2 linked regions of the Roseateles amylovorans genome follow. The protein of the gene in region 2 interacts with the protein of the main gene of each other region in a pairwise test. Links are inferred from orthologs where the notes say so. Each region holds a gene or a part of one and is shown on either strand. Other genes may lie near its edges. The genes, in order: grxD and N4261_RS19640.

The links.
Region 1: the proteins of N4261_RS19640 (region 2) and grxD interact in binary tests that used the Escherichia coli proteins (3 or more experiments, as listed by UniProt). The link is inferred for Roseateles amylovorans from one-to-one orthologs.

What each region holds. Positions count from the first base shown.
Region 1 is NZ_CP104562.2:5,464,794-5,476,533, reverse strand. Bases 2,757-5,571 are described here. They hold grxD (Grx4 family monothiol glutaredoxin), read right to left. Parts: upstream 4,414-5,571; coding sequence 4,099-4,413; downstream 2,757-4,098. Other genes in these bases: prmC (peptide chain release factor N(5)-glutamine methyltransferase), read right to left, coding at 5,554-5,571; N4261_RS22685 (hypothetical protein), read right to left, coding at 4,770-5,381; N4261_RS22695 (UbiX family flavin prenyltransferase), read right to left, coding at 3,506-4,099; N4261_RS22700 (lytic transglycosylase domain-containing protein), read left to right, coding at 2,820-3,449. Outside these bases: N4261_RS22710 (proline--tRNA ligase), read left to right, coding at 1-1,640; N4261_RS22705 (DUF418 domain-containing protein), read left to right, coding at 1,637-2,743; more of prmC, read right to left, coding at 5,572-6,390; prfA (peptide chain release factor 1), read right to left, coding at 6,387-7,475; hemA (glutamyl-tRNA reductase), read right to left, coding at 7,739-9,094; N4261_RS22665 (hypothetical protein), read left to right, coding at 9,263-9,535; tRNA (N6-isopentenyl adenosine(37)-C2)-methylthiotransferase MiaB, read right to left, coding at 9,656-10,960; N4261_RS22655 (hypothetical protein), read right to left, coding at 11,329-11,740. UniProt on the Escherichia coli protein: Monothiol glutaredoxin involved in the biogenesis of iron-sulfur clusters.
Region 2 is NZ_CP104562.2:4,731,597-4,743,483, reverse strand. Bases 4,612-7,573 are described here. They hold N4261_RS19640 (BolA family protein), read right to left. Parts: upstream 6,268-7,573; coding sequence 5,956-6,267; downstream 4,612-5,955. Other genes in these bases: N4261_RS19625 (protein adenylyltransferase SelO), read right to left, coding at 7,152-7,573; N4261_RS19630 (hypothetical protein), read right to left, coding at 6,949-7,155; N4261_RS19635 (septation protein A), read right to left, coding at 6,264-6,926; N4261_RS19645 (peptidylprolyl isomerase), read right to left, coding at 5,087-5,884; N4261_RS19650 (DUF2062 domain-containing protein), read right to left, coding at 4,612-4,861. Also shown: N4261_RS19675 (alpha/beta fold hydrolase), read right to left, coding at 1-1,007; budC (meso-2,3-butanediol dehydrogenase), read right to left, coding at 1,233-1,994; N4261_RS19665 (alpha/beta fold hydrolase), read right to left, coding at 2,084-2,824; N4261_RS19660 (arylesterase), read right to left, coding at 2,863-3,552; N4261_RS19655 (ABC transporter ATP-binding protein), read left to right, coding at 3,551-4,240; more of N4261_RS19650, read right to left, coding at 4,301-4,611; more of N4261_RS19625, read right to left, coding at 7,574-8,693; N4261_RS19620 (3-(methylthio)propionyl-CoA ligase), read left to right, coding at 8,978-10,639; N4261_RS19615 (branched-chain amino acid ABC transporter substrate-binding protein), read left to right, coding at 10,844-11,887. UniProt on the Escherichia coli protein: Transcriptional regulator that plays an important role in general stress response. Has many effects on cell morphology, cell growth and cell division. Acts by regulating the transcription of many genes, including dacA (PBP-5), dacC (PBP-6), ampC and mreB.

The sequences.
Region 1 (11,740 bases), 740 kb from region 2 along the record:
TGGGCGCCGGTCTCTACAACTACATGCCGATGGGCCTGCGGGTGATCCGAAAGGTCGAGCACATCATTCGCAGCGAGATGGACCGCGCCGGTGCGGTGGAACTGCTCATGCCCGTGGTGCAGCCCGCCGAGCTTTGGCAGGAGACCGGTCGCTTCGAGAAGATGGGGCCGGAGCTGCTGCGGGTGAAGGATCGCCACGGTCGCGACTTCATCATCCAGCCCACTTCCGAGGAAGTCGTCACCGACATCGCTCGCCAGGAACTGCGCAGCTATAAGCAGCTGCCCAAGAATTTCTATCACATCCAGACGAAGTTCCGGGATGAGCGCCGTCCGCGCTTCGGCGTGATGCGCGGCCGCGAGTTCACGATGAAGGATGCCTATTCCTTCGATCGCGATGTCGCCAGCGCCGGCCGCAGCTACGAGAACATGTACGGCGCCTACTGCAAGATCTTCGACCGGCTCGGTCTGCAGTACCGCGCGGTGGCGGCCGACACCGGCGCCATCGGCGGCGACCGCTCGCATGAGTTCCAGGTCATCGCCGACACCGGTGAAGACGCGATCATCTACTGCCCCACCAGCGACTACGCCGCCAACATCGAACTGGCGGAAGCGCTGGCGCTGCTGCCGTCGCGCGGCGCTGCGACCCAGCCGCTGACCAAGACCCCGACGCCCGGCAAGTCGACCTGCGCCGACGTGGCCGAGCTGCTCAAGCTGGACCTGACCCAGACCGTCAAGTCGCTGGTGCTGGCCACCGACGAACTGAACGAGCAAGGCGAGGTGGTGAAGAGCCAGGTCTGGCTGCTGCTGGTGCGGGGCGACCATGACCTCAATGAAGTGAAGGCCGGCAAGCTCGACGGATTGAAGGGCGGCTTCCGCTTCGCCACCGTCGGCGAGATCGAGGCCCACTTCGGCTGCAAGCCTGGCTACCTGGGCCCCATCGGACTGAAGGCCCCGCTGAAGATCGTGGCCGATCGCACGGTGGCGAACATGGCCGACTTCGTCTGCGGCGCCAACGAGCCGGACTTCCATTTCACCGGCGTGAACTGGGGCCGCGATCTGCCCGAGCCCGACCTGGTGGCCGACATCCGCAATGTGGTCGCCGGCGATCCCTCGCCGGACGGCAAGGGCGTGCTGGCGATCCAGCGCGGCATCGAGGTGGGCCATGTGTTCTATCTGGGCACCAAGTATTCCGCCGCGATGAACGCCACCTACCTGGACGAAACCGGCAAGCCGCAACTCATGGAGATGGGTTGCTACGGCATCGGCGTGACCCGCATCCTGGGCGCGGCGATCGAGCAGAACCATGATGAGCGCGGCATCATCTGGCCCGATTCGATTGCGCCGTTCACCGTGGTGGTCTGCCCGATCGGCATGGACCGCAGCGAGGCGGTGAAAGATGCCGCCACCCAACTGCATCAGGACCTGCAGGCCCTGGGCATCGACGTCCTGCTGGATGACCGCGGCGAGCGGCCGGGCGCGATGTTCGCCGACTGGGAGCTGGTCGGCGTGCCGCATCGCGTGGTGATCTCCGACCGTGGCCTCAAGGAAGGCCAGGTCGAATACCAGGGTCGTCGCGACACCGAAGCAACCAAGCTGGCCTTGGCCGACGTGGTGGCACACCTGAAGCAACGCCTGAAGTGACCGACCATCGTCCACCGCATCGCGTCGCGGTGGTGGACGCGCTGCGCGCGCTGGCCCTGCTGCCGGTGATCGCGGTGAACTGGGTGGGCTACCCGGCGCTGCCCGACATGGGGCCGCTGGCCCCGCCCACACCCACCGGCTCGGCATCGGCGCAGGCCGTGTCCTGGCTGTTGTATGCATTGGTGGCCGGCAAGGGCATCAGCCTGCTGGCGTTTCTGTTCGGCTACAGCCAGGCGCTGTCGCAGTCCTCGCGCACCGAGGCCTCGCAGGATCGTCGGCGGCACCGGATGAAGAAGATGCTGGCGCTGGGTCTGCTGCACGGTTGCCTGATCTACATGGGCGACATCCTCACGACTTATGCGGTGTGCGGCTTGCTGATGCTGAACTGGGCGGGACGCTCGATGGCCCAGTTGCGGCGTCGCGCCTGGGTGCTGGTCGCGCTGAACATGGTGATCATCGGCATCACCGTGGTCCTGTCGCAGATGTCGATGGCGCCCGGGGAACCTTCGGTGCCGATGACCCAGCCGGTGTCCTGGCTCGAGTGGACCGCGCACAACGCCTCGCACTACCTGGTCGCGACGCTCTTCTTCCTGCTGCTGGGCCTGCCCCTGCCGATGCTGTTGATGACGCTCGGACTGATGGCGGGGCGGCTGCGGCTGTTTTCGCATCCGCGCTGGCGCCCGCGGTTGCAGCGGTGGTCCCGCCGCTGGCTGTGGCCGGCCGTGGCCTTGAACATCGTGTGGGCCAGTCTGCTCTGGCCGGGCCTTCGTGACGGCGATGTCTTCACCACCAGCCGGTTCGCCATCTACTACCTGTATCCGACGATGCTGCTGCTGAGCGCCGCGGTGCCCGCCGTGGTCTTGGCGATGGCACGGCATCCCCAGTGGCTGCGCGTCCTGGCGCCGTTGGGCCGACACACCCTGACGCTTTATCTGACCAGCTCTGTGCTGAGCTTGCTGCTCTTCAGCGGCGCCGGGCTGGCCTGGCCAGCCGGCACCGTGCTGACCTTTGTGCTGGCCCTCGCCTATTGGGGCGGCGGCCTGATACTGGCGCCTTCGCTGGGATCGCGGCGTCTGCCGCTGGAAACCTGGCTGTCTCGTTGAGCCGATGAATCGCCTGTTTCGCACCTGGGCCGCTGATGTGGTCCCTTCTTCATCTGAGAACGCCCCTGCGGCGGCGATGCCCACCGGCCTTGGTCGTCGCAGGCTGATGCTGGCGGGCCTGGCGGCCGGCTGTGGCCTGGCGCCTCGCCGCGCCTGGGCCGGTGCGCAGGTGGAAGAGCCGCTGGCAGATTCGGTGCGGTCCGCGCTCTCCGCCGCGATTGCCTACGGCGCTCCGCCCAAGCCGACGTTCAGTGGCATTGAAGCGCGGCTGGCCTATCTGCGCTGGCTGGGCGAAATGAGCGAGCGGCTGAAGCGCCAGAAGAGCGAAACCCAGACCCGCATCGAGTTCCTGGAAGCCGTTTGGTATGAAAGCGCGCGATCCGGTCTGGAGCCTGCCTTGGTGATGGGCCTGATCCAGGTGGAAAGCGGCTTCCGCAAATACGTGATCAGCAGCGCGGGCGCGCGTGGCTACATGCAGGTGATGCCGTTCTGGGCGCGGCTGATTGGGGACGGACAAGCCTCACGGCTGTTCCACATGCAGACCAATCTGCGCTTCGGCTGCGTGATCATGCGGCACTACCTGGACATCGAGAAGGGCAACCTCTACCTCGCCCTCGGTCGCTACAACGGCAGCCGGGGTCGACCGGAGTATCCCAATGCGGTCATGGGGGCACGCAAACGCTGGTTGATGCCCGGCGAGACCTGAACGATGGAGGGGCGACCGCTCAACGGCCGCCCGCTGTCACGCCGGCGCTCCCGCGTTCAGGACGTGGACGAGGGCCGCAAGCCTTGCCAGGACTGGGGCTCCGCGCCCGGCAACTGCGCCATCTCCAGCACCCGCTCGACGGTCTCCGCGACCATCTCATCGATCGATTGCGGCTTCAGATAGAGCGCCGGCAGCGGCGGGAAGATGATGCCGCCCATCTCGGTCACCGACGTCATGTTGCGCAGGTGGGCCAGGTTGAACGGCGTCTCGCGCACCATCAGGATCAAGCGCCGACGCTCCTTGAGCGTCACATCGGCGGCCCGGGTCATCAAGTTGTCCGACAGTCCGTTCGCGATCGCGGCCAGGGTGCGCATGGAGCAGGGGGCGACCACCATGGCGGCGGTGCGGAAACTGCCGCTGGCCACGCAGGCACCGACATCGCCGGGAGCGTAGGAGCGATCCGCCTCCCGCTCCAGCGCGTCGCGCCCCATGCCTAGCTCATGGTGGGCATTGAGCACGCCGGCCGGGCTGAGGATCAGGTGGGTCTCGGCGCCGAGCATGCGGGCGCGCCGAATCAACTGCACGCCGTAGGCCGCACCGGTTGCGCCGGTGATGCCGACCACCAGGCGAGGACGCGCCCCGCTGGTCATCAGGACTTGGTCAGCAGCTGTTGCAGCTCGCCGCTCTCATACATCTCCATCATGATGTCGGAGCCGCCGACGAATTCGCCGTCGACATAAAGCTGCGGGATGGTGGGCCAGTTGGCGTAATCCTTGATGCCCTGGCGCACGCCTTCGTCTTCCAGCACATTGAAGGTTTTCACATCGGACGCGCCGCTGGCCTTCAGGATCTGGATGGCGCGGCCGGAAAAGCCGCACATCGGAAACTGGGCGGTGCCCTTCATGAAGAGCATCACGCGGTTGTTCTTGACCAGGTCGTCGATGCGTTGCTGAACGTCGCTCATGGCGGTGATCCTTGTCTTGTGTTGAATGCGTCAGGGGCGCGAACGGCAGGCGACTGCCGCGGTGCGCCGGACATGCCGCGATTATCAGACAGTCGCCAAGGCCGTGCGCAGGCAGGCAGATTCCCTCAGAAAACCGGCCCACCGGATGAAGTCACTCGCTGGGGCGCGAGGTCAGTGGTGGGTGCGGCCCGAAAGATTCGCGTGCGTGGCCGATGGCGTCTCTCACGCGTGTGCGTAGGCGCTCACGTTGGCGGTCAGCCGCATGGATGCGATGCCATCCAAGCCCAGTCCAGGCCAGCCCAGCCCAGCCCAGCTCAGCCGGCAGGCCGACGCCGAGCAGGCAGGCAGGACGCCGTTCAGAAGCTGTAGCTGACGCCGAATTGCAGCACCGGCTTGAAGCGCATGTCGCGGCTGGTGTCGTCCTGCGGCAGGCTGTTGCCCAGGCGCAGGGCGGGGGTGTTGTTGGCCAGCACGCCCAGGTCGGCGCTGAAACCCCAGCCGCCCCGCAGCGAATAGCTGGTGTAGCCGACGCCGACATAGGACGACATCGGCAGGCTGTTCTCGCGCTCCGGCGCGGCCAGCAGGCTCAGGCCGCGCTGGCCGACAGAAAAGTAGGAGGTCAGCGTCGACCCGCGACCCAGCGCCAGGCCGGAGCTGCTCTGCACCAGCGACATCGGACCGAGCATCAACCCGCCGGTGGCGCGCAGGCCACCGCGGGTGTCGCGGCCGAGGCCGGAACCGGTCAGGTAATAGTCGCCCAGCAGATTGGCGCTGAGCACGCGGCTGCCGCGGCGGGCGTCGTAGCTGGCGTTGACATCGTCCAGGCTCTGGCTGAGCTGCAGCCGGGCTTGCCAGCTGCTGAACGCTTTCGATTTGAGCTGCAGCCCCTGCTCGGCCCACGCCGATCCGGCCAAGGTGATACCGGCCAGGACCACGGCCAGGCGCAGGGGCAGATGTGCGGCGCGCATTGCAGGTCTCCCAGTCGAGGGCTGATGCGAATCATCGGCCCGATCGAATCATGCTACGCGGGACCCTGGGGCTTGGGTAGCCCGAAGTCGACGGGTGTGCGGCTGCTGTTGCGGTTTTACCGAAGCGATATGGAACGGGTGTAAATCACCCGCCGAGAAGGTATCCAGTCGTTCAGCCGGGCCAGCATCCGCCCGTCGTGCGGAGCTGTCCGCCCAGGTCGCGGCGGCTGGACACCGCCTGGAAACCCCGTTGACAGAGCCGTTCGGCGACCGTCTCTGCCTGATCCCAGCCGTGCTCCAGCAGCAACCAGCCGCCGGGCCGCAGCCAGTCCGGTGCGGTTGCGACCAGGTGGTGCAGGTCGGACAGACCGTCGCCTTCCGGCGTGAGGGCCGAGCGCGGTTCGTGCCGAAGTGCCGCCAGGTGGTCGTCGTTTCCGGCGACATAAGGGGGATTGCTGACGATCAGGTCGAACCGGCCCAACCCGGCCAGCGGTTCGAACCAACTGCCCAGATGGCCGTCGACCTCCAGGCCCAACCGGGCGGCATTGTCCAGGGCCACGGCCAGCGCCCCGGCGCTGGCGTCGACCATCCGCACCTCGGCGTCCGGCCGCCGCGAACGGATCGCCAGGGCAATCGCGCCGCTGCCGGTGCCCAGGTCCACCACCCGTGGCGCCTGCAGGTCGGCCAGTCGCTCCAGGGCCCATTCCACCAGGAGCTCGGTGTCGGGGCGGGGCACCAGGGTGTCCGGCGTGACCCGCAGGCGAAGTCCGAAGAACTCCTTCTCACCCACCAGGTAGGCCAGCGGGACCTGGTCCAGCCGGCGGGCCAGCCAGTCGTGGAAGCGGGCAGCCTGTGCGGGGGACAGCAGATCGTCGTCATGGCTGATCAGCCAGGCGCGGGAGCAGTCCAGCAAGGCCTGCACCAGGTACTGGGATTCGGCGCGCGGCAGGCCGGCGGTGGCGGCGGCCCGCAGGGCACCGGCGATGGTCAAGGGGGCGGGCACGCTCATGCGCGGCCTTCCAGCGCTGCCAGTTGCTCGGCGGCCTGGGCCTGCTGCAGGCCTTGCAGCACGTCGGCGAGGTCGCCGTCCATGATCGCGCCCAGCTTGTACAGGGTGAGGTTGATCCGGTGATCGGTCAGGCGGCCCTGGGGGAAGTTGTAGGTGCGGATGCGGTCGCTGCGGTCGCCGCTGCCGATCAGGCTCTTGCGCTGGGCGGCCTCCTTGGCGGCGCGTTCAGTGCGGTCCTTGTCCCGCAGCCGGGCGGCCAGCACCGCCATGGCGCGTGCCTTGTTGCGATGCTGGCTGCGGTCGTCCTGGCATTCGGCCACGATCCCGGTCGGGAGATGGGTGATGCGGATGGCGCTGTCGGTCTTGTTGACGTGCTGGCCGCCGGCGCCGCTGGCGCGGAAGGTATCGATGCGCAGCTCGGCCGGATTGAGCTGGATCTCTTCCGCCTCGTCCGGTTCGGGCATGACGGCCACGGTGCAGGCACTGGTGTGGATCCGCCCCTGGGATTCGGTGGCCGGCACCCGCTGCACCCGATGACCGCCGGATTCGAACTTCAGTCGGCCATACACCCCGTCGCCGTCGAGCCGCAGCACGATTTCCTTGTAGCCGCCGAGGTCCGATTCATTGGACGACAGCACCTCGCAGCGCCAGCCCTGGGTCTCGGCGAACCGGGTGTACATCCGCGTCAGGTCGCCGGCGAACAGGGCGGACTCATCGCCGCCGGTGCCCGCACGGATTTCCAGGAAGGCGGGGCGCTCGTCGTCCGGATCCTTCGGAATCAGCGCGAGCTGCAATTCCTGGTCGAGCCGGAGGAGGTCGGCTTCGGCGCCAGCGATTTCCTCGCGGGCCATGGCCACCATGTCGGCGTCGCCGCTGTCCAGCAGTTCCTGCGCGGCCATCAGGTCGCGTTCGCGCTGTTGATAGAGCTGGTAGCGGGTCACCAACGACGACACCTCGGACTGTTCCTTGGTCAGCGCCCGGTAGCGCTTCATGTCGGCGGCGACGCTGCCGTCAGCCAGGGTGTTGTCGAGCTCGACCAGACGGAAGCCCAGGCGGTCGAACTGTTGGCGCAAAGACTCATTCATGGGTGAACGTGCCGGGGAGCGGCAGAAGGACGGGACGGGCGGCGCCGCGGTGGCGGATCGCTGCAGTCGGTGTCGGGGGGCTATGGAGCCGAGGAGGCGCGGGACGATCGAGCGAAATGCCGACTTATCCCGGTCAGTGTCGCCCTCATCGCGGAGATCGGCCAGGTGGGAATCGGCTCAAGTTCGGTCCCTCCGGCGTCCGACCCGCGCAGCCCGCGGCGGCTCAGGCGCGCCGGGGTGAGGCGGTCATGACGACCGCGTCGCTAAGAATCCGTCAGGTCGGTGGAGCGATCGCGACCGGAGCCGCTGCGAGGATGCGCCTCGCCGTCGGCGGCCGTCGGCGTTCCGGTGTTGCGCAGAAAGAGCCGCGAGACGGTCTGTGCCAGCACCAGGCGTTGTTCGCCGTCGCTGCCGTTGAGCTCGGCCATGGCGCCGTGCATCATCTTCTGGGTCAGGCCGCGCGCCAGCGCTTCCAGCACCGTGTCGACATCCGCGCCCTTGGCCAGCAGTTTGCGGGCGCGTTGGATCTCGGTCTGCCGCCAGCTGTCGGCCTGCTGGTGCAGGGCCTGGATCAGCGGGACAGTGTGCCGCTGGTCCAGCCAGTGCACGAAGTTCTGCACGCCGGTTTCGATGATCGCCTCGGCTTGCTGAACCGCCGCCTGGCGCTTCTCGCCGGCGGTCTGGACCAGTTGGGAGAGGTCGTCGACGGTGTAGAGATAGACGTCGTCCAACTGGGCGACCTCTTGTTCGATGTCGCGCGGGACCGCCAGGTCGACCATGAACATCGGCTTGTGCTTGCGGCGCTTGAGCGCCCGTTCGACCGCACCCAGGCCGATCAGCGGCAGGCTGGAGGCGGTGCAGGAGATCACCGCGTCGAACTCATGCAGGCGGTCGGGGAGGTCGGCCAGCTTGATCGCGTCCGCACCGAGCTGGGCCGCCAGCTTCTCGCCACGCTCCAGGGTGCGGTTGGCCACGGCCATCGCCCTTGGGGACTTCGCGGCGAAATGGGTGGCGACCAGCTCGATCATCTCGCCGGCGCCGACCAGCAGCACCTTGATGTCGGCCAGGTTCTCGAACAGCTGCGCGGCCAGGCGGACCGACGCAGCCGCCATGCTGATCGAGTGGCTGCCGATCTCGGTCGAGCTGCGGACTTCCTTGGCCACCGAGAAGCTGCGCTGGAACAGCTGATGCAGCGTGGTGCCGAGGGTGCCGGCCTGGTCGGCTTCTCGCACGGCCTGCTTGAGCTGCCCCAAGATCTGCGGTTCGCCCAGCACCATGGAGTCCAGACCGCTGGCGACCCGGAAGGCGTGCCGGGCGGCCGCGCCACCCTCCACCACATACGAATGGTCCATCAGCGTGGCGCTGCCCACGCCGCCCACCTGCGCCAGCCAGTCCATGGCCGGACGGACCATTTCGCCATCGCCCGCCACGTAGAGCTCGGTGCGGTTGCAGGTGGAGAGGATGGCCGCCTCGGCCAGGGTGGCGCGTTGACGCGCGGTGGTGACCTGTTCGCGGAAGCCGAGCAGCGTCGGCGCCAGCTGTTCCAGGCCGAAAGCAAACCGGCCGCGGAGGTCCAGCGGCGCGGAGTTGTGATTCAAGCCCAGGGCGAACACCGTCATGATGGCGGCGATTATAAAATTCTGCCCCGACTCTCGCACGCCCTCAGGGATTTCCTCGACCTGTTCCGTCAAGGAAGGCTCGGTCCTCCTGGGGGCGATCCGCTGCCGTGTCGTGACCGGACCACGGTCCGGCGACCGGTTTCATCTCCTTACCGACACAGGCCGCGCTTGAACTTCCTCGACGCCTTCTGGCATTTCGGCAACCTCTTCCTGCCCGCCTGGGTGGTCGCCGCCCTGATGGCGGTGTCGATCAAGGCGCTGTGGCGCCAGGATTCCAACGGCCTGACCTGGCGCCAACTGGCTTGGTGGGGCGGGTTGGGCGGCTCGATGGGGACCCTCGCCGCGCTGCTGCTGCTCGGGCGGGACGGCAGCATGGCCGGTTACGGCCTCATGCTGGTCGGGGTGACGCTGCCGCAGTGGGGGCTCAGCTTCAAGCGCTGACGGCCGCCGCGCGGATGCCGGTCGAACAGACCGCGGCCGCACGGACCTGGGCAGCACGAAACAGGGCCGCCCTGCGTTCGCAGGGCAGGGCCCCGATGCGCGGTCCAGCTCGTCCGTCTCTCAGGCGGTGGTCGGCTCTTCGCTGACCGGTACTTCGCCTCGCAGCGAATGCGGGTAGGCCTCGGTGATGCGCATCGGGATGATCTGGTGCATCAGCCGCTCCTGGCCCTTGAAGTTGACGATGCGATTGCACTCGGTGCGGCCCATCAGTTCGGTGGCGTCCTTGCGGGCGTGGCCGCTGACCAGCACCGGCACCGTCTTGCCGACCAGTTCCTGGTTGTAGCGCATGGCGGTGGCCTCGATCTCGGCCTGCAGTTCCTGCAGCCGGCGGACCTTCACCTCATGCGGCGTGTCGTCCGCCAGGTTGGCGGCCGGCGTGCCGGGGCGCGGGCTGAAGATGAAGCTGAAGGAGGCGTCGAAGCCGATGTCGCGCACCAACTGCATCGTCTTGGCATGGTCCTCCTCGGTCTCGCCGGGGAAGCCCACGATGAAGTCGCTGGCGATGCGGATGTCCGGCCGCACCGCGCGCAGCTTGCGGATGGTGCTCTTGAACTGCAGCACGGTGTAGCCGCGCTTCATCGCCATCAGGATGCGGTCGCTGCCATGCTGCACCGGCAGGTGGACATGGTTGACCAGCTGCGGAATCTTGCCGTAGGCCTCGATCAGGCGCTGGCTGAATTCGTTCGGATGGCTGGTCGTGTAACGGATGCGCTGGATGCCGGGGATCTCGGCCACATACTCCAGCAGCAGGGCGAAGTCGGCGATCTCGTCGCTGTCGCCCATCCGGCCGCGGTAGGCATTGACGTTCTGGCCCAGCAGCGTCACTTCCTTGACGCCCTGGTCGGCCAGGCCGGCCACCTCTTCCAGCACATCCTCGAAGGGGCGGCTCACCTCCTCGCCGCGGGTGTAGGGCACCACGCAGTAGGAGCAGTACTTCGAGCAGCCTTCCATGATCGACACGAAGGCCGACGCCCCGTCCACCTTGGCCGGCGGCAGGTTGTCGAACTTCTCGATCTCGGGGAAGCTGATGTCGACCTGCGGCCGCAACTGCTGCTGGCGCTGGGCCAGCATCTGCGGCAGCCGGTGCAGGGTCTGCGGACCGAACACCACATCCACATACGGCGCGCGCTCGATGATGGCCGCGCCCTCCTGGCTTGCCACGCAGCCGCCGACGCCGATCAGCGTGCCCTTGGCCTTGAGGTGCTTGATGCGGCCCAGGTCGGAGAACACCTTTTCCTGAGCCTTTTCCCGCACCGAGCAGGTGTTGAACAGGATCAGGTCGGCCTGCTCGACGTCGTTGGTCGGTTCATAACCGTCCGCCGCGCGCAGCACGTCGGCCATCTTGTCCGAGTCGTATTCATTCATCTGGCAGCCGAAGGTCTTGATGTAGACCTTCTTGCCCGTGCCGGCTGGACCGGCAGCGCCGGCCACAGACGAGGCGGAGGCGTCCGTCGCGCGGGCGGCTGCCGTCGGCGGGACCAGGGTTTCAGGCGTGTCGGCGGGGGCGCCGGAGAGATCGGTGAACTGCGTCATGGCAGAGGCTCCAGGACCCGTGGCCACCTCGGCGGGCGGCGCGGATCGAACATGAGGGCAACAACTGAGCGGCGCTGGCAGCGGCCAGGGCTTGAGAAACAGGATGACGTCGGCGTCGGCGTCGGCGTCGACCGGCAGCCGGACCGGGCGGCGCTCAGGCGCCCCGCCGGTCTCCGGCTCTCCCGGTCTTCATGCGCGGATCAGGACTTGGTCCAGGTCTGCGTGTCGCGGTTGAAGATCCAGGTCGAGGCTTCGGTCGTCGTGCGCGGCCAGGGCTTGTTGGCCAGCTCGACCTTGTTCAGGATCCAGACGTTGATCAGCAGGCCGTTGATGTCGCGGTTGTATTGCACCGTGGCCTTCTGGCCGATCAGCGTGCCGGGCAGGGCCAGCATGTCGGCGGTGTCGCGGATGCGGACGCCAGGGGCCAGACGGTCGGACTTGCCGTTCAGCGTCACGTCCGGCGCATAGCCGAAGACGATCTCACCGCGCAGGGCGTCCGATGGGAAGAGGCGGTGACCGGTGGCCACTTGCGCCTGGGCAGGCGCGGGCAGTGCGGCAACCCCCAGGGTCGCGGCGGCAACGGTCATCAGGGCAATGCGGGCGGCCAGGGAC
Region 2 (11,887 bases):
TTCGGAATCGCCTTCGCCGCGAGGCGACCCAACGCTGCGTAGTGGCCCAATTGCGCCTGCAGTGCCGGGCTGGCGCGGTTGGCACCGGGTGCGGTGCGGTCCTTGCCGCCGATCATCAGCAGCGTCTTCACCCGGATCTGGCTGAGCTCATGCACCACCGGCTGGCTGTAGACCATGTCGGAGGTCTGGGCCTGGTTCCAGGCGACGAGCGCCTTGCCGTGCCCACTGTAGAGCCCGGCCTGCATCAGCACCCATTTGTCGTACTGGGGCTTCCAGTGGCCGTTGAAGTAGAACTTCATCTGGTAGGCCTTGATGCTGTCGTAGCTGGTCTTCAGTTCGCCGCGATAGAGGTCGTCGATCGACGCATAGGGCACGCCCTTGGCCTGCCAATCCTCCAATCCCAGCGGATTGACGACCACCAGTTGCTCGACTGCTTGCGGATACTGCAGCGCATACCGCATGGCCAGCATGCCGCCCATGGAATGGCCGATCATCGTGGCCTGCTGAATGTGGAGGGAGGCCAGCAGCGCCTGGGTGTTGGCGGCCAATTGCGCGAAGCTGAACTGGTAGCTCGCCGGCTTGGTCGAGGCGCAGAAGCCGATCTGATCCGGCGCGATGACCCGAAAGCCCGCCGCGCTCAGTGCGGTGATGGTGGCGTCCCAGGTGGCGCCGCAGAAGTTCTTGCCGTGCAGCAGGACGGCGGTGCGGCCATTGGCTTTGCCGGTGGGGGCGATGTCCATGTACGCCATCTCCAGCGCTTGCTGCTGCGAGGTGAAGCGAAATCGCTGGACCGGATGCGGGTAGACAAAGCCTTCAAGCTGCGCGCCGTAGGGCGTCACCACTGGGGATGAGGCGGCGGCGGCCGGTGCGGCTGGTCCCGATGGCTTGAGGGGTGGCGTCTGCGCTGAAGCGCCGTGGGCCGACAACAGCAGCACTGCGGTGGCGACCAGCGAGGTCACTGTGGACAAGGTGGACGGGGCGGGCTGGGCGGGCGAAGCAGCGCTCATCAAGAACTCCGGTTGGGGACGGTGCGTCGGCGCGCACGCAGGGATTGCATCATGGCGTGCGTTGCCGGATCCGCAGCGGCGACCGAGTGCGTCGTTCGCGAAATGCGCACAGCGCGTTGGGGGACGGCCGTCGCCCGCCGGCACGCCCGATTGCGGGCGGGTGCGGCCATGACGTGGCCTGCTGGGTGGCATGCGTGGATTGCCGCCCCTCCGGCAGACCGGGCCTCACATCGGCGGCTGGCCGTTCGAGGCGGTGACGCCGCCGTCCACCGGCAGGTTCACGCCGTTCACGAAGCGGGCGTCGTCGCTGGCGAGGAAGGCCACCACGCCGGCGATGTCCGCGGGCTCGGCGACGCGGTGCAGCGGCAGTCGCTCCATGAAGCGGTTCACGAGATCCTTGTCCTTGAGCATGTCTTCGGTCATGCCGGTGCGGGTGAGCGAGGGGCAGACGGCGTTGATGCGAACGCCCTTGCTGCCGAAGTCCAACGCCAGCGACCGGGTCAGGTTCACCACGCCGCCCTTGGCGGCGTTGTACGCGCACATGTTCCAGTCGGCGCCAAGTCCGGAGACCGACGCCGTGTTCACGATGCAGCCCTCGCGCTTGAGCAGTTCGGGCAAGGCGGCGCGACAGCCGTGGAACACGCCGCTGAGGTCGACGGCCAGGGTCTGCTGCCAGTCGTCCATCGAGACGTCGAGGGCGTTGCCGTCGGCGCCGATGCCGGCGTTGTTGACCATCACGTCCAGCCCGCCAAAGCGGTCGACTGCGGCCTTCACCAGCGCTTGCACCTGAGTGAAATCGGCCACATCGCAGATCTGGGTGAGGGTGCGTTCCTTGGGCAGTTCCTTGGCGACCTTGTCGAGGTCGTCCGCCTTGCGGTCGCACAGCACCACATTGGCGCCTTCCTGCGAGAAGCGCTCGGCCACCCCGCGGCCAATGCCCGATGCCGCGCCGGTGACGATCACCGTCTTGTCCTTGAATCGTTCCATGATCAGCTCCTGTTGATCACGGGGAGGCGGCAAGGGTCGTGCCCAGGGAAACTCCGCTTCTGCAGGACGAATGGGGAAGCTGAGCCGCGTCAGGTCGGCGACGCATCAGCAGGATCAGGCAAACGCGGCGTCAAGATCGGTGACGCCATGCGCTGAAGAAACGACAACAGCAGGGTCGCCGCTCCGTCGGGACAGGCCTGAAGCAACGCGTGTGGCCCCTCGATGTCCGCGTGGATCGCGGAGGGCAGCGCCCGGCGTATCAGGTGGGCGGCCGACGACGGCACCAATCGATCTTCGGTAGCGCGCAGGTCCAAAGTCGGCACGGAGATGCGCGACAGTGCGACCGTCACGTCCACTTGGGTGACGGCCCGAAGCCGCGACTGGAGGACGTTCGCATCAACCCGGTTCAATGCGGCGGTCATGGCGCGGCTCAGGCCGGGTGTACCGAACCGCCCCAACAACATCGCGTCGCGCAACGACGCGGGCAGATGATGGACGGGCGCAATGCGTGTGAACGCGCGGAGCCCTGCCAGCCATGGTCTGGGATTGCGGGCGAAGGTGCAGCACAGCGCCAGTCCCCGCAGGCCTTCCGGCGCTTCGGCAGCCAGTGTGAGCGCCACCGGACCGGCGAAGGATTCACCCAGCAGCACGAACGGCTCATCGGTGGGAAGGCGTGCGCGGGCGAAAGCCAGGTGGCCGGCGTAGTCCATGGGGCCGTGGGTCGGATACCGAATCAGCCGGGTGTCCACCGTGTCCCGCAGCGCCTCCAGCAGCGGAGAGAAGAGGTCCCCCGTGCCGTCCAGACCGGGCAGCAGCACCAGTGCGGTCATGGGCCCGCCCGTGAACGGTCAGCGACCATCAGCACCGTTCAAAGCAACGGCCGCAGCGATTTCCAGACGTTGTCCAGCATCACCGGATGCGCCTTGGCCAGCGGATGGATGCGGTCGCCCTGGAACCAGTCGGCGGCGTCCTTGCGGTCAGCCACGCCGGCGAGGAGGAAGGGGGCGAGGGGGATCTTCTGCTCGTCGGCGACCACACGAAAGCCATTCTCGAAATCGCGGGCGTAGCTGGCACCCATGTTGGGCGGGATCTGCATGCCGACCAGCAGCACCTTGGCACCGGCCTGCTTGCCGGCCTGGACCATGGCGCGCAGGTTGTCGCGGGTCATGTTGAGAGGCAGGCCGCGCAAGGCGTCGTTGCCGCCGAGCTCGATGACCAGGTGCGTAGGTTGATGCTGGGTCAGCAACTGGGGCAGGCGGGAGCGGCCGCCGGAGGTGGTGTCGCCGCTGATGCTGGCGTTGATCACCTCGGCCGGCAGCTTCTGGGCTTGCAGACGTTGGTCCAGCAGGGCCACCCAGCCGGTGCCGCGGGCCAGGCCGTACTCGGCGGAGAGGCTGTCGCCCAGCACCAGGATGCGGCGGGGCGCGGCAGTTTTCGGCGCTGCGGTTTGGCCTTGTGCGGCGGCAGGTCCGGCCAATGTCGTTGCCAGGGTTGTGGCCAGGGCATAGGCGCTACAGTGCTGGATCCATTCACGGCGGCGCATCTGCGGTTGATTCATGGTTCAGAACATCCTCGAAGTCGATCACGTCAGCAAATCGGTGCAGGACGCCAGTGGCGTACTGACCATTCTGCATGACATCACCTTCCAGTTGCAGGCCAAGGAATCTGTGGCCATCGTGGGCGCCTCGGGTTCAGGCAAGAGCACCTTGCTGGCCATCCTGGCGGGCCTGGACACGCCCACCAGCGGCACCGTTCGCCTGCGCGGCCAGGACATGTTCGCTCTGGACGAGGACGGTCGCGCGGCGTTGCGCGGCGCACACCTGGGCTTCGTCTTCCAGAGCTTCCAGTTGCTGGCGCACCTGACCGCGCTGGAAAACGTCATGCTGCCGCTGGAGCTGCGCGGCGAGCGAGATGCGCGCGCCCAGGCGCGGCAGATGCTCGAGCGGGTGGGCCTGGGGCAGCGGCTGTCCCATTACCCGCGCGTGCTCTCCGGCGGCGAGCAGCAACGCGTAGCCCTGGCGCGCGCCTTCGTGCAGCAGCCGGACTTGTTGCTCGCGGACGAGCCCACGGGCAGCCTGGACTTCGCCACCGGCGAGCAGGTCATGAACCTCATGTTCGACCTCAATCGCGAACTGGGCACGACCCTCATCATGGTCACCCACGATCAGGCGATTGCCGCCCGCTGCGAACGGCAGCTGAGGATCTCTGCGGGCCACCTGCAAGACATCACGCTGATGGAAGTCTAGGGAGGCGTTGCATCACGGCCGGGAGGCGTGATGCCGAGCCTTCCTCGGTCCCGTGCGGGCTCAGACCCGCAGTTCCCGCTCCCGCAGCCTGCGTCGGCGCTCCATCCGGATCACGGCCCACCACCCGAGGTAGACCACGATGTAGAGCGCGGTCCCGAGCACCGCGCCCGCCAGAGGCAGCCCGACCAGCAGCGGCGCGCCGAGCTGCGACAGCCATTGGCTGACCGCCGGCCACCAACTGCCGGGCTCACCCCAGTCGAGCGCCAATTCACTGGGCGCCGAGATCGGCCCATGGACGCCGAGCACCTGCCGCCCCAGAAAGATGGCCAGCCCCCAGATCGGGACCAGCGTCAGCGGATTGGTGAGCCAGGTGGCGGCGATGGCGGCCGCCACGTTGGCGCGGCAGGCGATGGCCACGACGGCAGCCATCAGCATCTGGGTGGGCAGCGGAATGACCCCGACCGCCAAGCCAAGCGCCGCCCCCAGGGCAACCCGGCGCCGATGGGCGACCCAGAGCCAGGGCCGTTCCCTCAGATAGGCGCCAAGCCATCGCAGGCCGGGGGTCTGGGACAGTGACTCAGGCGAGGGGAGGAGTCGTTTGGCGATGCGGGTGGCCGTCATGGGGAGCAGGTACTGCGGCAGTGCGCGCCACCGGCGCGAGCGGGCGACAAGCACCGCCTGCGGGCGAGCAAGGCGGGGTCATCCGGCGCAGCACCCCAGGTGCGGCGCTGGACGAATGAAATGACAAGGGCCCGCGGCTGACGAATCAGCAACGCGGGCCCGAGAGTATGACGGCCGGCAACCCGGCGCGTCGAGAAGCTGATCAGGGAGATCAGTTCAGGGAGATCAGTTGGCCGAGAACTTGTAGTCGGTCTTGGCCTTGTTGCGCAGTTCTTCCTGGAACGCAGAGACCTTTTGCTGGCCCATGCGCTGGATGATCTGGCCCTTCACGTCATCGAAGGCGGGGAACTGCGCTTCACGCGACTCTTCCAGCTTGATGATGTGATAACCGAACTGCGACTTGACCGGTTGCTGGGTCATTTCGCCGGCCTTGAGCTTGGACATCGCCTGGCTGAACTCGGGCACGAAGGCGTCCGGAGCGGACCAGCCCAGGTCGCCGCCGTTGGTGGCGGAACCGGTGTCCTTGGAGTTCTTGCTGGCCACGTCCTCGAACTTGGCGCCGCCGTTGAGCTGCTTGATCAGCGCCTTGGCGTCGTCTTCCTTCTCGACCAGGATGTGACGGGCGTGGTACTCGGTGCCGCTGGCCTGGGCCTTGAACTTGTCGTATTCGACCTTGGCTTCGGCTTCGGTGACCGGGTTCTTCTTGGCGTAGTCGGCGAACAGTTCGCGGATCAGCAGCGACTGGCGGGCCAGTTCCAGCTGAGCCTTGTAGTCCGGCGTCGCGGCCAGGCCGCGCTTCTCGGCTTCCTGCATGAAGATCTCACGCAGAACCACCTCGTCCTTGACCTTGGTTTCCATCTCCGGGCTGCGCGGCTGGCCGGACTTGGCGATCTGGCTGATCAGCAGGTCAGCGCGGGCCTTGGGCACGGCCTTGCCGTTGACGGTCGCGATGTTCTGCGCCAGGGCCGGCAGGGACACGGCGCCGATGGCCGCCACGGCGGCCGCAATCACAAACTTCTTCATGGATAAAGGGCCTTTCAGAGCTCCCGGTGAGCGTCAAGCGCTCCAAAACAAAGCGCCGTAGACGGCGCTGCTTATTGGACCTGTTTCTGCTGTTCGTCGGGCGCGCGGGCATCGATGGCCAGTGCGTGTATGCCCTTCTTCATCAGATCGGCGAGGGCATCATATACGAGCCGATGTCGCGCCACCCTGGGTAAACCGGCAAAGCGCGAGCTGACGATTTCGAGGTAATAGTGCCCCCCTTCGCGGGCGCCAGCATGACCGGCGTGGTGGGCGCTGTCGTCGCGCAGATGCAGCGAAACGACCGGATCGAGCGCGGCGCGCAAGCGCGCCTCGATCTCCGCAGAGGGCGTGGCCATGGGGTTTGTCGGGGATTCGGTGGTCATGGCTGATGTTTTTCGGGGCCGGCGGCGCCGTCGGCGGGCTCGGCGGTTTCGGGCAGATGACGGGCCATGTAGAGCCCCTGCGCGAGCACGAACAACACGATCAAACCGGTCACGCCGAAGACTTTGAAGTTGGCCCAGGCCTCGGTGGTGAAGTGGTAAGCGACGTAAATATTGGCAAAGCCCAGGGCGGTGAAGAAGCTCACCCAGGCCCAGTTCAGCCGCGCCCAGATCGCATCCGGCAGTTGCAGCTCACCGCCGAGCATCTTGCGCAGCAGGTCCCGGCCCAGGGCCAGGCGGCTGACCAGGAAGACGATCGCAAACGCCCAGTACAACATCGTCGGCTTCCACTTGATGAAGGTCTCGCTGTGGAAATAGATGGTGGCACTGCCCATCACGGTCACCAGCGCCAGGCTGATCCACAACATCAGGTCGACCTTGCGCCGGGTCGCCTTCAGGAACACGACCTGCGCGACGGTGGCCACCATGACCACCAAGGTGGCCAGTAACACCGGCGCGACCTCGGCGTCGACCTTGCCGCCGGACACCAGGAAACCCAGGTGGTCGGTGGCGAAGGCCGCCGCCCAGTCCTGCCGGCCATCCGCATACTTGAAGGTCACGAAGAACAACAGCAGCGGGAGGAAATCGAGCAACAACTTCATTCGATCAAGGGGTCTGCGGCGCTCAGCGCTGGGGCATGAAGTCTATCGCGGCCGAGTTGGTGCAGAACGGTTCGGCGTCGCGGTGGCGGACCGGGTCGTCGAGCTCGCGGTCGCGTTCCTGATGGGTGAACGGCGCCGCCTGGGCGCTGCGTGCCGGATCACGCTGCCCGTCCCGGTCGACGCCGGTGTCGGCGGAACAGGTCGGAGGGCGGTCTTGATCCTGGCTCATGACGAACAGGAGACCTCCAGCTGCTGGGCCCAGTCGGGCGGGAAATCAGCATCGGCGGCCCGGGCGGGCTCGTCGAACGGATGGCGCAGCACGGCCAGCAGCCGTTCCACTTCACTGAAGTCGCCGGCCTGGGCACGCTGGATGGCGGTTTCGGCCAGGTGGTTGCGCAGCACCACCGCCGGATTGACCGCATTCATTCGCGCCGCACGGGTGACCGAGGCGTCGGCGGGTTCGGCATTCAGGCGCGCGGCATAGCGCTGCGCCCAGGCGTCGAAGGCGGCGCGGTCCAGGAAGAGGTCACGGATCGTCGATTGCGCCGGATCGTCGATCGCCAGATCCGCCCGGAAGGCGGCGAGCCGGCGATGGGCGATGGTGTAGTCGGTGCGATGCGCCGACAGCAGGCGGAGCCAGTCGTCCACCAGCACGCCGTCTTCCGCAGCCGCGTCGGTGTCGGCGAGCAGGCCCAGCTTGGCGCGCATCGCGCTGAGCATGGCCTGGCCGAAGCGCTCCCGGTAAACCTCCAGCGCTTCCAGCAGGTCGTCGCCGGCGGCTTCGGCATCGGTGTCGGCGTTGGGCATCAACGGCAGCAGTGCCTGGGCCAGCGCATGCAGGTTCCAGAAACCGATCTGAGGCTGGCGCGCAAAGGCGTAGCGGCCTTGATGGTCGGAGTGGTTGCAGATGTGGCCCGGGTCGAAACCGTCCATGAAACCGAACGGGCCGTAGTCCAGCGTCAGGCCCAGCATCGACATGTTGTCGGTGTTCATCACGCCGTGCATGAAGCCCACCGCCTGCCATTGGGCAATCAGCTCGGCGGTCTGCCCGGCCACCTTGGCCAGCACCGCCGTCACCGGTTGGGGCGCGTCGGCGCATTCGGGCGCGTAGTGCTGAACGAAGAAGTCGAACAGGGTGCGCAACTGCGCCGGCAGGCCATGGTGGGCGAAGTGCTCGAAATGGCCGAAGCGCAGGAAGCTCGGCGCGACCCGCGTCACCACGGCGCTGGTCTCCAGGGTCTCGCGTCGCACCGGCAGCGCGGTCGAGCCGGTGATGCACAGCGCGCGGGTGGTCGGAATGCCGAGGCCGGCCATCGCCTCCGAGCACAGGAACTCGCGGATCGAGGACCGCAGCACCGCGCGCCCGTCGCCGCGCCGGGAATAGGGCGTGGGGCCGGCACCCTTGAGCTGCAGCTCCATCGGGCCATTCGGGGTGCCGAGTTCACCGACCCAGAGCGCTCGTCCGTCCCCGAGCTGACCTGCCCAGGCGCCGAACTGGTGACCGCTGTAGACGCTGGCCAAGGGCCGCATGCCCGCGTGGCGGGCGTTGCCGCTGAACACCGCCAGGGCACCGGGCTGCTGCCACCAGTCCTGCGGCCAGCCCAGCAGGGCGGCGCAGTCCGGGCTGGTGGCGACCCAGTGCGGGTCGGGCAGGCCGGCGGCATTCAGCTCGGTGAAGAAGTCCGGTCCCAATGCCGCGAAGCGGTTGGTCCAGGCCGTCGCATCAGTCCCTGACCAGGGCGGTGCGAGCATCTCGGGCGCATTCATCCGGGCAGTGTAGCGAGCGAGGTTTCTCATTGTCGGCACGGGGGCCTTGCGCTGCTTGCCTGGGCAAGGGTCCGGCGGAGCGATGGTGGCGGCGCCTGCGGCTCGCAAAAACCGAGGTGCCGCCCAGGAAATCCCCTATGCCGCAATCGCGGCTGCGTCACTAGGGTGACGCCAACCGCACAGACCCGCGCATTAGACTGGTCCGCACAAGTGCCCGCCGGGCCCCGTGGAGGTGTTCATCACCGACCGGGCCGGAGCAGGCCGACAAGATCTAGGAGACACACATGGCGCTGATGGGCCAGATGATGTCGATGCCGCTGCTGATCTCTTCATTGATCCAGCATGCGGCCCGGCATTCCGGGAACACCGAGATCGTCAGCAAGCGCTGCGAGGGCGACCTGCATCGCACGACTTGGTCCGAGGTCGTGCGGCGCGCCCGGCAGCTCGCCCAGGCGCTGGATCGCCTGGGACTGGCTGCCGGCGACCGGGTCGGCACGCTGGCCTGGAACGGCCACCGTCACCTGGAGATCTATTACGGGGTGTCGGGCTCGGCGCGGGTCTGCCACACCATCAATCCCCGCCTGTTTCCCGAGCAGATCGCCTGGATCGCGAACGATGCGCAGGATGCCGCACTGTGCTTCGACCTGACCTTCCTGCCGCTGGTGGAGAAGATCGGGCCGCAGCTCACCACGGTGCGCCACTTCATCCTGATGACGGACCGGGCCCACATGCCGGCGCAGACCACGCTGCCGGGGCTGCTGTGCTTCGACGATCTGCTCGCCGCCGAGGACGGTCACTACGTCTGGCCGGAGTTCGACGAACACACCGCCTCGACCCTCTGCTACACCAGCGGCACCACCGGGCATCCGAAGGGCGCCGTCTACAGCCACCGCAGCACCGTGCTGCATGCCTATGCGGCGGCGCTGCCGGACGCGATGGCCTGCTCGCGGCGTGACGTGATCCTGCCGGTGGTGCCGATGTTCCACGTCAATGCCTGGGGCCTGCCCTACGCGATGGCGATCGTGGGCTCGAAGGTGGTGTTTCCCGGGCCGCATCTGGACGGCAAGTCGCTCTACGAGCTGTTCGAATCGGAGCAGGTCACCTTCAGCGCCGGGGTGCCGACGGTCTGGCTGGGCCTGCTGAACTATGTTGCGACCAACGCCCTGCGCTTCAGCAGCTTCAAGCGCACGGTGATCGGCGGCTCGGCCTGTCCGCCGGCGATGCTGCGCACGCTGATGGACGACTACGGCGTGGAGGTGATCCATGCCTGGGGCATGACCGAACTGTCGCCGCTGGGCACCTTGTCCAAGCTGGGCAGCGACGAGCTGAAGCTGCCGCTTGCCGAGCAGCGCCACCTGCTGGAAAAGCAGGGCAAGGCGATCTACGGCATCGACATGACGATCGTCGACGACCAGCGCCGCGAACTGCCTTGGGACGGCCGCAGCGCCGGCAACCTGGTGGTGCGCGGCCCCTGGGTGATCGACAGCTATTTCGGCCAGACCGCGTCGCCGCTGGTGCCGGTGTCCGGCCAGGATGGGCGCGATGCCGGGCTGTGGTTTCCCACCGGTGATGTGGCGACCATCGATGCGGCCGGCTTCATGCAGATCACCGACCGCAGCAAGGATGTGATCAAGTCCGGCGGCGAATGGATCAGCTCCATCGAGCTGGAGAACATCGCCATGGCCCATCCCGGCGTGCACGAGGCCGCCGTGATTGCGGTGGCGCATCCCAAGTGGGACGAACGGCCGCTGCTGGTGGTGGTCCCCAAGCCGGGTGTCACGCTCACGCGAGACGAGGTGCTGGCGTTCTACGAGGGCAAGATCGCCAAGTGGCAGGTGCCGGACGACGTGGTCGTTGTGGCCGAGATCCCGCACACCGCCACCGGCAAGATGCTCAAGCTGAAGTTGCGCGAACAGTTCCGCGGCCATCGCCTGCCCGGGTGCTGAGGGCGGGTCTGTTGATCGGCCGCTCTGGCGCTGTGATGCGGGACGCCTCGCGTTCGCTACGGCATCCGCCCGGCCCTGTTGTTGTTCCCGCGGCCTGATGGCCGCTGATCTCCGGCCTCGGTTCAGGTCCTGAGCGAGGCGCATCGTCCTGTCGTCCCTCGCTTTCGAAGAAGCCTTGCAACACAACCACATCAGGAGACATCCATGAGCAAGCACAGCAAGCGTTCGATCCCCGGCCTGCACCTGCCGCTGGTGCGCACGCTGTCGGTGGCGGCGTTCGCCGTCGTGGCGGCCACCGGCGCGCAGGCGCAGAAGGGCGAGACGGTGAAGATCGCCTGGATCGATCCGCTGTCGGGCCTGATGGCGCCGGTGGGCCAGAACCAGGTGAAGTCCTTCCAGTTCTTTGCCGAGAAGTTCAACGCCAGCAACCCGGCGGGCGTGAAGTTCGAGATCATCGCCATCGACAACAAGCTCAGTCCCGCCGAATCGCTGAACGCGCTGAAGTCCGCGATCGACCAGGGCGTGCGCTATGTGACGCAGGGCAATGGGTCGGGTGCGGCGCTGGCCATCATCGATGCGGTCAACAAGCACAACGAGCGCAATCCCGGCAAGGAGGTGCTCTACCTGAATCACTCGGCGGTGGATCCGGACCTCACCAACAGCAAGTGCAGCTACTGGCATTTCCGCTTCGATGCGGACACCTCGATGAAGATGGAAGCGCTGACCACCTTCATGAAGGACCAGCCCGACATCAAGAAGGTGTTCCTGCTCAACCAGAACTATGCGCACGGTCAGCAGGTGGCCAAGTACGCCAAGGAGATGCTGGCCAAGAAGCGGCCGGATGTGCAGATCGTCGGTGAGGATCTGCATCCGCTGGCGCAGGTGCGGGACTTCGCGCCGTATGTGGCCAAGATCAAGGCGGCGGGGGCGGACAGCGTGATCACCGGGAACTGGGGCTCCGACCTGGCGCTGCTGGTCAAGGCGGCGAATGAGGCGGGGTACAACGGGAAGTTCTATACCTACTATGCCGGGGTGACCGGCACGCCGACGGCCATTGGCGCTGGCGGGGCAGGGCGGGTCTATCAGATCTCCTACAACCACAACAGCCTGGGTGGGCAGACCGAGCAGTGGGCCAATGAGTACAAGGCCAAGTTCAATGACGACTTCTATACCGGGAGCGTGCTGCACATCTACAACGCGCTGAGCCAGGCGATGGCGATGGCCAAGAGCACCGATCCGGTGAAGGTG